One region of the Streptomyces sp. NPDC002536 genome, then DNA from elsewhere that is predicted to be linked to it. Evidence: riboswitches for the same ligand, from Rfam matches in the RefSeq annotation. Region 1 holds a riboswitch; the other holds the start of a gene.

Evidence for each region. Region 1 has a riboswitch for glycine ahead of gcvP (aminomethyl-transferring glycine dehydrogenase). Riboswitches for the same ligand answer to the same signal wherever they lie in the genome.
Region 2: another riboswitch for glycine. It lies ahead of gcvT (glycine cleavage system aminomethyltransferase GcvT); the one in region 1 lies ahead of gcvP (aminomethyl-transferring glycine dehydrogenase).

Annotation. Positions count from the first base shown of each region.
Region 1 is NZ_JBSFWU010000088.1:18,196-25,346, reverse strand. Features, by position in the region: gene ACWD4B_RS26750 (MerR family transcriptional regulator) at 1-352, shown strand, start outside; gene ACWD4B_RS26745 (DNA polymerase IV) at 420-1,814, shown strand; gene ACWD4B_RS26740 (PRC-barrel domain-containing protein) at 1,760-2,107, opposite strand; glycine riboswitch at 2,230-2,337, shown strand; gene gcvP (aminomethyl-transferring glycine dehydrogenase) at 2,522-5,407, shown strand; gene ACWD4B_RS26730 (DUF5999 family protein) at 5,524-5,730, opposite strand; gene ACWD4B_RS26725 (hypothetical protein) at 6,032-6,619, opposite strand; gene ACWD4B_RS26720 (hypothetical protein) at 6,861-7,106, shown strand; gene ACWD4B_RS26715 (glutamate--cysteine ligase) at 7,099-7,151, shown strand, end outside.
Region 2 is NZ_JBSFWU010000121.1:6,109-13,259, forward strand. Features, by position in the region: gene glyA (serine hydroxymethyltransferase) at 1-1,244, opposite strand, end outside; gene gcvH (glycine cleavage system protein GcvH) at 1,287-1,667, opposite strand; gene gcvT (glycine cleavage system aminomethyltransferase GcvT) at 1,764-2,879, opposite strand; glycine riboswitch at 3,014-3,108, opposite strand; gene ACWD4B_RS30750 (AAA family ATPase) at 3,254-3,817, shown strand; gene ACWD4B_RS30755 (enhanced serine sensitivity protein SseB) at 3,961-4,716, shown strand; gene ACWD4B_RS30760 (enhanced serine sensitivity protein SseB C-terminal domain-containing protein) at 4,815-5,621, shown strand; gene ACWD4B_RS30765 (ABC transporter permease) at 5,940-6,938, shown strand; gene ACWD4B_RS30770 (ABC transporter substrate-binding protein) at 7,015-7,151, shown strand, end outside.

The DNA.
Region 1 (7,151 bases):
CTTCCGGGACGTCGTCGTCCTGAAGATCGTCAAACGGCTCCTGGACACCGGGGTGTCCCTGCAGAACATCCGCACCGCCGTCCAGCACCTGCGCACGCGCGGGATGGACGACCTGGCGCAGATGACGCTGATGAGCGACGGCGCCACGGTGTACGAGTGCACCTCGCCCGACGAGGTCGTCGACCTTCTCCAGGGCGGCCAGGGCGTCTTCGGGATCGCCGTGGGCGTCGTCTGGCGCGACGTGGAGAGCGCGCTCGCGAAGCTGCACGGAGAGCGCGTGGACACCGGCGAGACGCTCGCGGGCCACAACCCCGCCGACGAGCTGGCACGCCGCCGCAACCGGGCCGGCTGACCGGCCGCCCGGCCGGGCTCCGCCACGGGCCGGCGCGATTGTCAGTGGGGTGCGGCAGCATCGTGCTGTGAGACGAGCGCCGACGATCCTGCACCTGGACATGGACGCCTTCTACGCCTCGGCGGAGCAGGCGGCCAAGCCCAGTCTGCGCGGGAAGCCCGTGGTGGTCGGCGGCATCGGCCCCCGCGGGGTGGTGGCCACGGCCTCGTACGAGGCACGGGTCTTCGGGGTCCACTCGGCGATGGCGACGGCCCAGGCCCGCAGGCTCTGCCCGAACGCCGCCTACCTCACCCCGCGGTTCACCCTGTACCGGCAGGTCAGCGAGGTGGTCATGGGCCTGCTGGGCGAGCTGTCGCCACTGGTGGAGCCGCTGAGTCTGGACGAGGCCTTCGTGGACCTGGAGGCGGGTGGGGTGGAGCCCTCCTCGGCCGCCGCGCGGGCCGTGGGCGAGCGGCTGCGCCGTGACATCAGGGCGGCCACGGGGCTCAGCGGGTCGGTGGGGCTCGCCGGGTCCAAGATGATGGCGAAGATCGCCTCCGAGCAGGCGAAGCCCGACGGCCTGGTGTGCATAGAGCCCGGCACCGAGCAGGAGATCCTGGGTCCGATGTCGGTGCGCGTCATTCCGGGCGTCGGCCCCGCCACTGCCGAAACGTTGCGCCGTGCCGGGATCACCACCGTGGCCGAGATCGCCGAGGCCGGTGAGGACGAGCTGGTGAGGCTGCTGGGCAAGGCCCACGGCAGCGGGCTGTACGTGCTGGCCACCGGGGGTGACGAGCGGCCCGTCGTCGCGGAGCGGGACGCCAAGTCGGTGTCCGTGGAGGACACCTTCGCCGAGGACCTCACCGATCGCACCCGGGTGCAGCTGGAGCTCGCCCGCCTCGCCGACCGCTGCGTGCGGCGGCTGCGCGGCGCCGGGCGCAGCGGGCGCACTGTGGTCATCAAGGTGCGGCGCTACGACTTCTCGACCCTCACGCGCTCGGAGACGCTGCGCGGGCCGACGGACGACCCCGTGGTCGTGCGGGAGGCGGCCGCCCGGCTGCTGGACGGGGTGGACACCACGGCCGGGGTGCGGCTGCTGGGGGTCGGTGTCTCCGGGCTCGCGGACTACACCCAGGAGGACCTCTTCGCCCAGGCGGCCGGCGGCACGGCCGAGGGCGAGGAGGCGCCGGAGCGGGAGCAGGAGGAGGCCGCGGAGGAGGCGGCACGGCCCCGCCAGTGGCTGCCGGGGCTGGACGTGCGGCACGCGGAGTTCGGGGCCGGCTGGGTCCAGGGCAGCGGCGTCGGCCGGGTCACGGTCCGCTTCGAGGAGCCCTGGTCCGAAGGGCCCGGCAGGGTGCGGACGTTCGCCGTCGACGACCCGGCGCTGGAGCACGCCGATCCGCTGCCGCTCGTCCGGCCCGCGGAGGATCAGCCGCCGGAATCGCCGGAGGCACCGTCGTCCGGGGGGATGGCGAGCCCGTAGTGCCGGTAGAGCCGCAGTTCCTGCTCGGGGGAGAGGTGGCGGCCGGCGCCGATGTCCGGGGCGCTCCTGATCAGGGCCCGCGCGTAGGGGACGTGCAGCCCCTCGCCGTCGGCCCGGCTCGGCTGCAGCGGCACCAGGGCGTCGCGGCTGAACAGCCCGGTGCGCACGGCGGCCCACTCCGGCTCGCCGGTCGCGTCGTCGAGGTACACCTCGTCCACCGTGCCGATCCGCATGCCGTCACGGTCGAAGGCCTTGCGGCCGATCAGGCTCCGGGGGTCGACGTCCGTCTGCACGGCCTTCCTCCTGTTTCCTCCCGCCTGGCGCACCTGCCACCAACCAAAAGCCACAAAGCGGGAAGTGGCCACTTGGGCGCTCCCGTCGGCAAATTCTCGCTGGTAGGCTGGCCAGTGGCCGCAGACCCTGTGCGGGAGAGTCCTCCGATGCCCCCAGGGGCGGTCCCGGAGGCGCCGAAGGAGCAAATCCTCCCCGGAATCTCTCAGGCACCCCGTACCGCACGGACGAGGCCACTCTGGAAAGCAGGGCGGGTCCGGTCCGGCAGTACTCCGAGCCCTTCCTCACCGACGGTGAAAGCCGGGTACTGCACCGCCCGGTGAAGCTCTCAGGTTGCGATGACAGAGGGGGAGGCCGTCCGGGTACCCGCGCCGTGGTACCCCTCGCAGGTCGCAATGACCAGGAGGCCTCCGCAGATGACCGCCCACCGCATCTCCCTCTCCGACCTGGAGCGCGGCACTCCCTTCGAGGACCGTCACATAGGGCCCGACCCCGGGGCGCGGGCCAAGATGCTCGCCCAGGTCGGCTTCGGCTCCCTCGACGAGCTCACCGCCGCCGCCGTCCCGGAAGTGATCAAGAGCGCCGGGGCGCTGGGCCTCCCGGCCGCCCGCACCGAGCCCGAGGTCCTCGCCGAGTTGCGCTCGCTCGCGAGCCGCAACCAGGTGCTCGCCCCCATGATCGGCCTCGGCTACCACGGCACGTTCACCCCGCCGGTGATCCTGCGCAACGTCATGGAGAACCCCGCCTGGTACACGGCCTACACGCCGTACCAGCCGGAGATCTCCCAGGGCCGGCTGGAGGCCCTGCTCAACTTCCAGACCGTCGTGGCCGAGCTGACCGGTCTGCCCACCTCCGGCGCCTCCCTGCTCGACGAGGGCACCGCGGCGGCCGAGGCCATGGCGCTGTCCCGGCGCATGGGCAAGGTCAAGGACGGGGTCTTCCTCGTCGACGCGGACGCCCTGCCGCAGACCGTCGCGGTGATCGAGACCCGTGCCGAGCCGACCGGCGTCGAGGTCGTCGTCGCGGACCTGTCGGCGGGCATCCCCGAGGAGATCGCCGGCCGCGGCGTCTTCGGCGTGCTGCTGCAGTACCCGGGCGCCTCCGGTGCCGTGCGCGATCTGCGCCCCGTCATCGAGCAGGCCCACGGGCTCGGCGCCGTCGTCACCGTCGCGGCCGACCTGCTCGCCCTGACCCTGCTCACCCCGCCCGGCGAGCTCGGCGCCGACATCGCCGTCGGCACCACCCAGCGCTTCGGCGTGCCCATGGGCTTCGGCGGCCCGCACGCCGGATACATGGCCGTCCGCGAGAAGTTCGCCCGCAGCCTCCCCGGCCGCCTGGTCGGCGTCTCCGTCGACGCCGACGGCAACAAGGCCTACCGCCTGGCCCTGCAGACCCGCGAGCAGCACATCCGCCGCGAGAAGGCCACCAGCAACATCTGCACCGCCCAGGTGCTCCTGGCCGTCATGGCCGGCATGTACGCGGTCTACCACGGGCCCGAGGGCCTGGCCGCCATCGCGCGCCGCACCCACCGCTACGCCGTCCTCCTCGCCGAGGGCCTGCGGGCCGCGGGCGTCGAGGTCGTGCACGGCGCGTACTTCGACACCCTGACCGTGCGCGTCCCCGGCCGCGCCGCCGAGGTCGTCGGCGCCGCCCGCGAGCGCGGCGTCAACCTGCGCCTGACGGACGCCGACCACGTCGGCATCGCCTGCGACGAGACCACCACGCGGGACCGTCTGGCCTCCGTGTGGGCCGCGTTCGGCGTGGAGGCCGACATCGAGGCGCTGGACGCGGCCACCGCGGACACCCTCCCCGAGAGCCTGCTGCGCACCGACGAGTACCTCACGCACCCGGTCTTCCACCAGCACCGCTCCGAGACGGCGATGCTGCGCTACCTGCGCCGCCTCGCCGACCGCGACTACGCCCTGGACCGGGGCATGATCCCGCTCGGCTCGTGCACGATGAAGCTCAACGCCACCACCGAGATGGAACCGGTCACCTGGCCCGAGTTCGGCGCGCTGCACCCCTTCGTGCCCGCCGAGCAGGCCGAGGGCTACCTCACGCTCATCACCGAGCTCGAGGAGCGGCTCGCCGAGGTCACCGGCTACGCCAAGGTGTCCCTCCAGCCCAACGCGGGCTCCCAGGGCGAACTCGCGGGCCTGCTGGCCGTCCGCGCCTACCACCGCGCCAACGGCGACGCGCAGCGCACCGTCTGCCTCATCCCCTCCTCCGCGCACGGCACCAACGCGGCCAGCGCGGTGATGGCGGGCATGAAGGTCGTCGTGGTGAAGACCGCCGACGACGGCGAGGTCGACGTCCAGGACCTGCGCGCCAAGATCGAGCAGTACCGCGCCGAGCTGGCCGTGCTGATGATCACCTACCCGTCCACGCACGGCGTCTTCGAGGAGCACGTCGCGGATATCTGCGCGGCCGTGCACGAGGCCGGCGGCCAGGTGTACGTGGACGGGGCGAACCTCAACGCCCTGGTGGGCCTGGCCCGGCCGGGCGAGTTCGGCGGCGACGTCTCGCACCTGAACCTGCACAAGACCTTCTGCATCCCGCACGGCGGCGGCGGTCCGGGCGTCGGCCCGGTGGCCGTCCGCGCCCACCTCGCCCCCTACCTGCCCAACCACCCGCTGCAGCCGGCCGCCGGTCCGGCCACCGGCGTCGGACCGATCTCGGCCGCGCCCTGGGGCTCCGCCGGCATCCTGCCGATCTCCTGGGCATACGTACGGCTGATGGGCGCCGAGGGCCTCAAGCGCGCCACGCAGGTGGCCGTGCTGGGCGCCAACTACATCGCCAAGCGCCTGGAGCCGCACTACCCCGTGCTCTACACCGGCCCGGCCGGCCTGGTCGCGCACGAGTGCATCGTGGACCTGCGCCCGCTGACCAAGGCGACCGGCGTGAGCGTCGACGACGTGGCCAAGCGCCTGATCGACTACGGCTTCCACGCGCCGACCATGTCCTTCCCGGTGGCCGGCACGCTGATGATCGAGCCGACGGAGAGCGAGGACCTCGTCGAGCTGGACCGGTTCTGCGACGCCATGATCGAGATCCGTGCCGAGATCGAGAAGGTCGGCTCGGGCGAGTGGGACAAGGACGACAACCCGCTGCGCAACGCCCCGCACACCGCGGCCTCGGTCACCGGTGCCTGGGAGCACCCGTACACCCGCGAGGAGGCGGCCTTCCCCGCCGGGGTGACGGCGGCCGACAAGTACTGGCCGCCGGTGCGCCGCGTGGACGGTGCGTACGGCGACCGCAACCTCGTCTGCTCCTGCCCGCCGCTCGACGCCTACGAGGGCTGAGCAACACGGCGGTGCGGCGCGGCTGATGCGCGTCGGGGCCGGTTCGGCGATCTTCGCCGGGCCGGCCCCTTATGTGTTTCCGGGTGTCATGTGCAGGTGCGATGGGTAGTGCTGCGCTAGGCAGCCGTCACCACGTGGTCGGCGCCGAGCGGCCGGTGCGGGGCGATGATCTGCCCGTCCGGCAGCAGCTCACCGGTGTCCTCGAAGCAGAGGACGCCGTTGCACAGCAGGCTCCAGCCCTGTTCCGGGAAGTGCGCCACGAGCTGGGCGGCCTCCCGGTCGGCGGAGTCGGCTGACGGGCACGTGGGCTGGTGCTGGCACATGGCAGGGATCTTTCGCTGTGGTGTCGTGACTGTCCTGCGGCTCGATGCGGTGGTCATGCCGCCCCCCGTTGCATTCGTCGGTCGATCCCAGTGTTGCCCTGTGAGCGGAATTCCGCAGGCATTTCCCTGTGGTGCTCCTCACAGGGTGAGGACGCATCACCCGTGCGGGGGGTTGCGGCCAACACGGCGGTCCCTTCGGGGGGTTCGCGATGGCCGCGGTGGGCTAGCCCGGTCGGGGGAGCACGGCGCAGTGCCCCGTGGCCCGTGGGCCCGCGGGGCACTTCTGCGGCGGGTGCGCCGGTCAGGCGGAGGTCTTCAGCAGCGGGGCCGGCGTGAGCCGCAGGGTGAGCACGGGCAGCAGATCGGCGACGCAGTGCGGGCGGTGGGCGGCGATGCCGGGCGGGGCGGGGGCGAGGGGCACCAGCAGGTCGCCCGGGGCGAGCACGCCCGACGAGGCCTCGGCCGTGATGTCGCCGTGCAGCCAGAGGGTGAGCATGTAGAGCCCCGGAACGGACAGCAGCCTCGGCTGGTAGGGCGACGTCAGCTCCTCCGCCTGGTGCAGGGCCAGTTCGGTGGAGGCGAGGTAGGGGCCCTCGAAGAAGTGGGAGAACGCCCAGCCGTCCGGGGTGAGCATGGTCTCGGCCGCGGCGATCGCCCGTCCGCCGCCCCGGATCAGGAAGCGCCAGCCCGTCAGCCGGGACCGGGGCGCCCCGCCGCGGGGCGCGACCGGCTCCAGCACGTGGACGGGCAGCGGCAGTTCGGGGGTGAGGGCCGTCTGTGCGGCCTTCAGCGACGGGGTGCGTGCCGCACGGACGGCGGTCGGGGAACCGAGGGCCGCGCGGACACTGCGGAGGGCGGGTGCGGGGGCAGGGGGGACGTGCAGCGGCATGGGGGTCGCCTCTCGCTTCGGGAGACACGCGGGGGTGCTGGGCAGGTGCGACGACGCTGTCAGAAGGGGTCAGAGGGGGGCCGGACCGGCTTCCGGGGCGCCTGCTCTCTGCCTCACCCCGGAGTTTATACGACACGTGTTCACGCAGTGTTTCGGCTAGCTGTCCGCAGCATTTCCGGCAAGAGGAAATCAGGGCCTCTTTTCGGGGTGGTTTCGGTGATTATGCCGCAATATCGCACCCATGGCCTCGGGCTTTTCCCGGACGGTGGTCGGCCGGATCTCGTCGGTGTTTATCACCAGCGCATTGCCGGGCAACTGCCGACCACCCGTATGCCGACGGAATGTGCCGGAGTGCGCATGGTGCAGAGCCTATCGGGTATCCGGCTCCGGCGAGGCGTTATCGATCGTCCCGCTGGGCATCATCGACCGTGACAAGGGCGGCGCCGCCGCGGGCGACCCGTTTGAGGAGGGACGCTTGAATGGGTGAGAAGGTCGCGGCCGAGGGGTTCGGCCCCGCCGACCCGCAGCGCCA
Region 2 (7,151 bases), on a different contig from region 1:
AGCGGGTGCTTCGCGGCGAGCGCGGTGACGCGGGCCCGCAGGGCCTGCGCATCGTAGCCCGGCTTCAGCGCTTCGGCGATGACGTCCGCCACCTCGCGGAAGTCCTCCGCCTGGAAGCCGCGCGTGGCCAGCGCCGGAGTGCCGATCCGCAGGCCCGAGGTGACCATCGGGGGGCGCGGGTCGTTCGGGATCGCGTTGCGGTTGACCGTGATGCCGACCTCGTGGAGGCGGTCCTCGGCCTGCTGGCCGTCCAGCTCGGAGTGGCGCAGGTCCACCAGGACCAGGTGCACGTCCGTGCCGCCGGACAGGACGGAGACGCCCTCCGCCGTCACGTCGTCCTGGACGAGGCGCTCGGCCAGGATCTTCGCGCCCTCCAGGGTGCGGCGCTGGCGGTCCTTGAACTCCTCGGTCGCCGCGACCTTGAAGGACACCGCCTTGGCGGCGATCACGTGCTCCAGCGGACCGCCCTGCTGACCGGGGAACACCGCCGAGTTGATCTTCTTGGCCAGCTCGGCCGTGGAGAGGATCACACCACCGCGCGGACCGCCCAGGGTCTTGTGCGTGGTCGTGGTGACGACGTGCGCGTGCGGCACCGGGTTCGGGTGCAGACCGGCGGCGACGAGGCCCGCGAAGTGGGCCATGTCGACCATCAGGTACGCGCCGACCTCGTCGGCGATCCGGCGGAAGGCCGCGAAGTCCAGCTGGCGCGGGTAGGCGGACCAGCCGGCCACGATCAGCTTCGGGCGGTGCTCCTTGGCGAGGCGCTCGACCTCCTCCATGTCCACCAGGTTGGTCTGCTCGTCGACGTGGTAGGCGACCACGTTGTAGAGCTTGCCGGAGAAGTTGATCTTCATGCCGTGGGTCAGGTGCCCGCCGTGGGCGAGGTTCAGACCCAGGATGGTGTCGCCGGGGGAGAGCAGGGCGAACATCGCGGCGGCATTGGCCTGCGCGCCGGAGTGCGGCTGCACGTTCGCGTGCTCGGCCCCGAAGAGCGCCTTGATCCGGTCGATGGCGATCTGCTCGACGACGTCGACGTGCTCGCAGCCGCCGTAGTAGCGACGGCCCGGGTAGCCCTCGGCGTACTTGTTGGTGAGGACCGAGCCCTGGGCCTCCATGACCGCGACCGGAGCGAAGTTCTCCGAGGCGATCATCTCGAGGGTGGACTGCTGGCGGTGGAGTTCGGCGTCGACGGCGGCGGCGACGTCGGGGTCGAGCTCATGGAGGGAGCTGTTCAGAAGCGACATGAGTTCTTCCTGGACTTCCTGGGCTGGAGGAGGAGCGGGGGGTCAGCCTGCGGTGAAGGCCGTGTACTCGTCGGCGGTCAGCAGGTCCGCCGGCTCGTCCGCGAGCTTCACCTTGAACAGCCAGCCGCCCTCGAACGGGGCGGAGTTCACCAGCGCGGGGTCGTCCACGACGTCCTGGTTGGCCTCGACGACCTCGCCGTTCACCGGGGCGTACAGGTCGCTGACCGACTTGGTCGACTCCAGCTCGCCGCAGGTCTCGCCCGCGGTGACCGTGTCGCCCACCGCAGGGAGCTGGGCGTAGACCACGTCACCGAGCGCGTTGGCCGCGAACTCGGTGATACCGACCGTCGCCACGCCGTTCTCGTCGACGGCCGACAGCCACTCGTGCTCCTTGCTGAAGCGCAGCTGCTGGGGGTTGCTCATGACTAGATTCTCCTGGATGCGCGTGGGTGGTTGTGCAACGGGTCTTGACAGGTGAGACGGGAGGGGCCGGGGATCAGCCCTTCCTGCTCGTTTTTCTCATCGTTCCCGCTTGTAGAACGGAAGCGCGACGACCTCGTACGTCTCATGGCTGCCACGGATGTCCACGGCCACGCCCTCGGTGCCGGGCGCCGCGTGCGCCGCGTCCACGTAGGCGATGGCGATCGGCTTGCCGAGGGTGGGGGAGGGGGCGCCCGAGGTGACCTCGCCGACGACCTCGCCGCCCGCGACGACCGGGTACCCGGCACGCGGCACGCGGCGGCCGGCGGCCACCAGGCCGACCAGCTTGCGCGGCGGGGCGGTCTCGGCGCGCTCGGCGGCGGCCTGCAGCGCCTCGCGGCCGACGAAGTCGCCCTGCTTGTCAAACTTGACCACTCGGCCGAGTCCGGCGTCGAACGGCGTGGTGGCGGTGGTCAGCTCGTGCCCGTACAGCGGCATGCCGGCCTCCAGGCGGAGCGTGTCGCGGCACGAGAGGCCGCACGGCACCAGGCCGGCCGCGGCGCCCGCCTCGGTCAGGGCCTGCCACAGCTTCTCCGCGTCGGCGGGCGCGACGAACAGCTCGAAGCCGTCCTCGCCGGTGTAGCCGGTGCGCGCGATGAGCGCGGGCACGCCCGCGACCGTGCCCGGCAGGCCGGCGTAGTACTTCAGCCCGTCGAGGTCGGCATCGGTGACGGACTTTAGGATCCCGGGGGAGGCGGGGCCCTGGACGGCGATCAGCGCGTAGTTCTCGCGGTCGTCGCGGACCTCGGTGTCGAAACCGGCGGCGCGCTCGGTGAGCGCGTCCAGCACGGTCTGCGCGTTCGAGGCGTTGGCGACGACCATGTACTCGTGCTCGCCCAGGCGGTAGACGATCAGGTCGTCCAGGATGCCGCCCTCGGCGTTGCAGATCATGGTGTACCGCGCCCGGCCGACCGCCAGCGCGGAGATGTTGCCGACCAGCGCGTGGTCCAGGGCGGCGCCGGCCTGCGGGCCGGTGAGGGTGATCTCGCCCATGTGGGAGAGGTCGAACAGACCGGCACGGGTGCGCACGGCGAGGTGCTCGTCGCGCTCGCTGCCGTAGCGCAGGGGCATGTCCCAGCCCGCGAAGTCGGTCATGGTGGCGCCGAGCGCGCGGTGCGTCGCGTCGAGGGCCGTTCGGCGAGGGGCAACGGTCATGTGGGGCTCCCAGGCATGGCAGTGAGGACGTCCTCCCCATCTGTCATCGGAACCTGAGAGGTTCACCGGGAGACTCCCCCCGGCTTGCACCTTGGGTGGGGCCGCCGCACGGGCGGCCCGCTTTTCAGATCTGCCTCGCCCATGCGGTATCGGGGCCTGAGAGATTCAAGGGAGGAACTTGCTCCTTCGGCGCCCGGGGCGGTGCCCGGGACTCTCCCGCACGGATTCGAGCGGCCGGTATGCAGTTGGACGTGCCGGTCGTGCGTCGGCGCGCACATCATTGCACGTACGGGCGTGCGATGGACCAGGTGCAGCCCCGTGAATTGGATTACCTTTCCTTTACGTTCGACGGGTATCGGCTGGTGGGAGGTGCCATGGCGGAGGTGGTCGACCTGCGGTACCCGGCCGGCGACCTGCTGGTCGTCTCCGGGCTGCCCGGCAGCGGGAAGACGACGCTGATCCGCCGGGCGGTGGCCCCGCTGGACGCCGCGGGCGCGCCGGTGCGGTGCGTGGACTCGCAGGACGTCCGGCTCCGGCTGGAGCGGCGGCTGCCGGGCCGGCTGCCGTACGGGCTCTACCGGCCCGTGGCGCGGGTGCTGCACTTCGCGGCGCTGCGGGGTGCCCTGCGGGCGGGCGGGAGCGTGGTGGTGCACGACAGCGGGCGGGTGGGCCTGGTGCGGCGCTGGCTGGCACGGGGCGTGCGGCGGCGCGGGGGTGCGCTGCACCTGCTGCTGTTGGTCGTCGAGCCGGCGGTGGCGCTGGAGGGGCAGATACGGCGGGGGCGTTGCGTGTCGCGGCGGGTGTTCGCGCGGCACCGGCGATCCATGGGGCGGCTGGTGGCCGGGGCCGCGGCCGGGCGCCTCCCGCGGGGTGTGGTGTCGGTGGCGGTCCTGGACCGCGAGGCCGCGGACACGGTCCGCGTGATCACTTTCGGCTAGCCGGCCCCGCCCCGTCAGGGGCGCGGGGAACTGCGCGAGCAACCACCACGGCCCGCAGTCGACGACGGCCCCGTACCGGCCAAGCCCGGGCGCAGCCGTTAAGGTTCCCCTGCGCGCCTTTGACGACACGGTGGTTGGACGACATGAGCATCCCTGAGCAGCACCCTTACGACTGGCCCGCCAACGAGCTCGAAGCGGTGCTCGCCGTTTCGGTCGGGGCGGCCGGGGCCGGGCCCCGGATCGTCGAGGTGCTCGTGCGCAGCAGCGTGTGGATCCCGCTGCCCAACGGCGGCGGTCCCGACAGCCCGGATCTCGACATCCCCGCGCTGGAGCTCGACGGTGCCGCGTTCGTCCCGGTGTTCAGCTCCGAGCAGGAGTTCCGCCGCGTCGTCGGCGACCGCACCGGCTTCGCCGTGGCGCCCGCCGTCGAGTTCGCCCGCGGTCTGCCGCCGCAGGTCGGGATCGTCGTCAACCCGGAGGGCACCGTCGCCGTGCCGCTGCCCCCGCCCGCCGTGGCCGAGCTGTGCCGGGCCGGCCGCACGGCGCTGGACGGCGACGCCACCGGCGGCCGTGTCCGGCTCTTCGAGCCGGACTGGCAGCAGGAGCCCACGGCCTTCCTCGCCGCCGCCGGGCTGGAGTTCGCCGCGGCCGGCCCGGTCCGGACCGCCCGGCGCGCCCTGGCCAGCATCGAGGGTGCGGATCCGGCCCTCTTCGTGGGGGTCGAACTGGACCTTCCCGATCCGGGCAGCCGGGAGGCCGCCATGGCGGCCGTCGGCCGCGCGCTGGCTTCGGCGCCCGTGCCCTGGCCCGTCCAGCTGGTCTTCCTCGACGTCGCCCAGGACCCGGTCGGCGACTGGATGCGCGGTCGGGTGCGTCCGTTCTACGACCGTGACCTGTGACAGCACCCGTGTCCGCCGCCGCGGGCTCGTAAGCTGGTTGGACGACCAACACGGGGAGCGCGGCCGCGCTCCCCGTGCCGAGAGAAGAGGCGGACCAGGTGAGCGCGGGCGCGGAGAGCGGCGTGGAGCAGGTGCTGCGCCAGGTGGCGCCCGGGCGGTACGACACCTATGAGGCGCTGCTGCGGTCCGTGGCCGAGGGCCGGGTGTGGATGCTGCTGTGGCACGGTCAGGCCGGCTCGCCCGACGCCCAGTACGGGAACATGGAGGTCGACGGCCTCGGCTACGCGCCCTGTGTGACCTCTGCCCAGGAGCTCGCCGCCAGCGGCTGGAACCGGGCCCACGAGGTCGTCTCCGGCCGGTCCGTCGCCGCCGCGCTCTACCCCGACCGCTGGGGTCTGTGGCTCAACCCCCATGCGCCCGGCGGCGGTGTCGGCATCCCCTGGCTGGACCTGCGCCGGATCACCGGCGGCCTGGACCGGCTGCCGGCCGGCCCGCTGCGGCTGAGCGAACCCGCCGCCGACATCCCGCAGTTCTACGCGCTGCTGGCGCAGAACGCCCGCAGCACCCCCGTCGTGCGGGCGCTGCGCCGCGCCTGGGTGCAGCCCGCGCTGGGCGCCGCGTACCTGGCGATCGGCCTCGACCTGTACGACACCTCCCGGGCCGCCGTGGAGTCGGTGCGCCTGATGATGCAGCAGTCGATCGGCGTGGTGCCGGACGGGCTGCCGGTGTCGACGGTCTCCCTCGCGGACGAGTACGACCCCGTCGCGATGTGGATGCGTGCCAACGCCCATCCCTTCTACGACCGCGACGCCTACGGCGGCGGCACCCCGGCCCCCGTCGCGCCCTCCCCGGTGTCCGGTTACGGCTACCCGCCGCAGCACGGCTGGCAGGCCGGGGCGTACTGAACTCCGAACTCGCCACGCCTCGTGGCCGGTTGCCGTTCCGCTGTCGGGACCGGTCTGTCCGTATAACGGAACCTCCCTACGCACATCACGGTTGCGCATCCATTGAGGGCCAGGTCTGGCGAGTGATCGCGGACACATTGAAGACTCCCGCTTCACAGGGACGTTCGGTCCTGTGTACGACCTGCTCCGCGTGATGTTTCCGCACCACCCCGCACCATCGCTCCACACTGCGCACCTCCTGCACCAGTGATGTGAACCAGCCACTTCGGTGGCGGGCGTCGGGCCGGACGGAACCGGCCGAGAGGGGTCCCTGCAACGATGACAGCACCGATCGAGACCACCGGGTCCGCTGCCGGCGCGCAGCCCGAGGCTGTTCTCGCCGGGGCGAAGAGGAGCCAGATCGAAGGGCGTTCGCTCTACCAGATCGCCTGGCTCCGCTTCAGACGCGACCGGGTCGCCGTGGCGGGCGGGATCGTGGTGATCCTGCTGATCCTGCTCGCGGCGCTGGCCAAACCGATCGAGTCCGTCTTCGGCCTCGACCCCAACGCCTTCCACCAGGACCTCGTCGACCCCAACCTGCTTGCCCCCAAGGGTTCCTGGGGCGGCATCAGCTGGGATCACCCGCTGGGCGTGGAACCGCAGTACGGGCGCGACATCCTGGCCCGGATCATCGAGGGGTCCTGGGTCTCGCTGCTGGTCGCCGCGGGTGCCACGGTGCTCTCGGTGGTCATCGGCACCGTGCTCGGCGTGGTCGCCGGGTTCTACGGCGGCTGGGTGGACAGCGTGATCAGCAGGATGATGGACACCTTCCTGGCCTTCCCGCTGCTGCTGTTCGCCATCTCCATCTCGGCCGCCCTGCAGGACGGCGCCTTCGGGCTCTCGGGGCTGCCGCTGCGCATCAGCGTGCTGATCTTCGTGATCGGCTTCTTCAACTGGCCCTACATGGGCCGCATCGTGCGGGCGCAGACGCTCAGCCTGCGGGAGCGGGAGTTCGTTGAGGCGGCCAGGAGCCTGGGCGCACGCGGTCCGTTCATCCTCTTCCGGGAGCTGCTGCCCAACCTGGTCGCGCCGATCCTCGTCTACTCGACGCTGCTGATCCCGACCAACATCCTCTTCGAGGCCGCCCTGAGCTTCCTCGGCGTCGGTATCGCCCCGCCGCAGGCCTCGTGGGGCGGCATGCTCACCAGTGCGACGGACCTCTACCAGGCCGATCCCGAATACATGATCGTGCCGGGCCTGGCCATCTTCGTCACGGTCCTGGCGTTCAACCTGCTGGGCGACGGGCTGCGCGACGCGCTCGACCCCCGCAGCAAGTGACCAGTGCGACAGATCTCTTGAGCGGCGCCGCCTGCCGGTCCGCCGTACCGCCATCGATCGAGGAGGCGTTCCTCAGGTGAAGAGAAGCAAAGCGACGGCCGCGATAGCCGCTGCCGTGGCCCTGACCCTCGGGGCGACGGCCTGCGGCGGCGGGTCCAAGAGCAGCGGCGGAAAGGACGGCGGCAACTCCGCAGCCGACGCTGCCCTCACCTC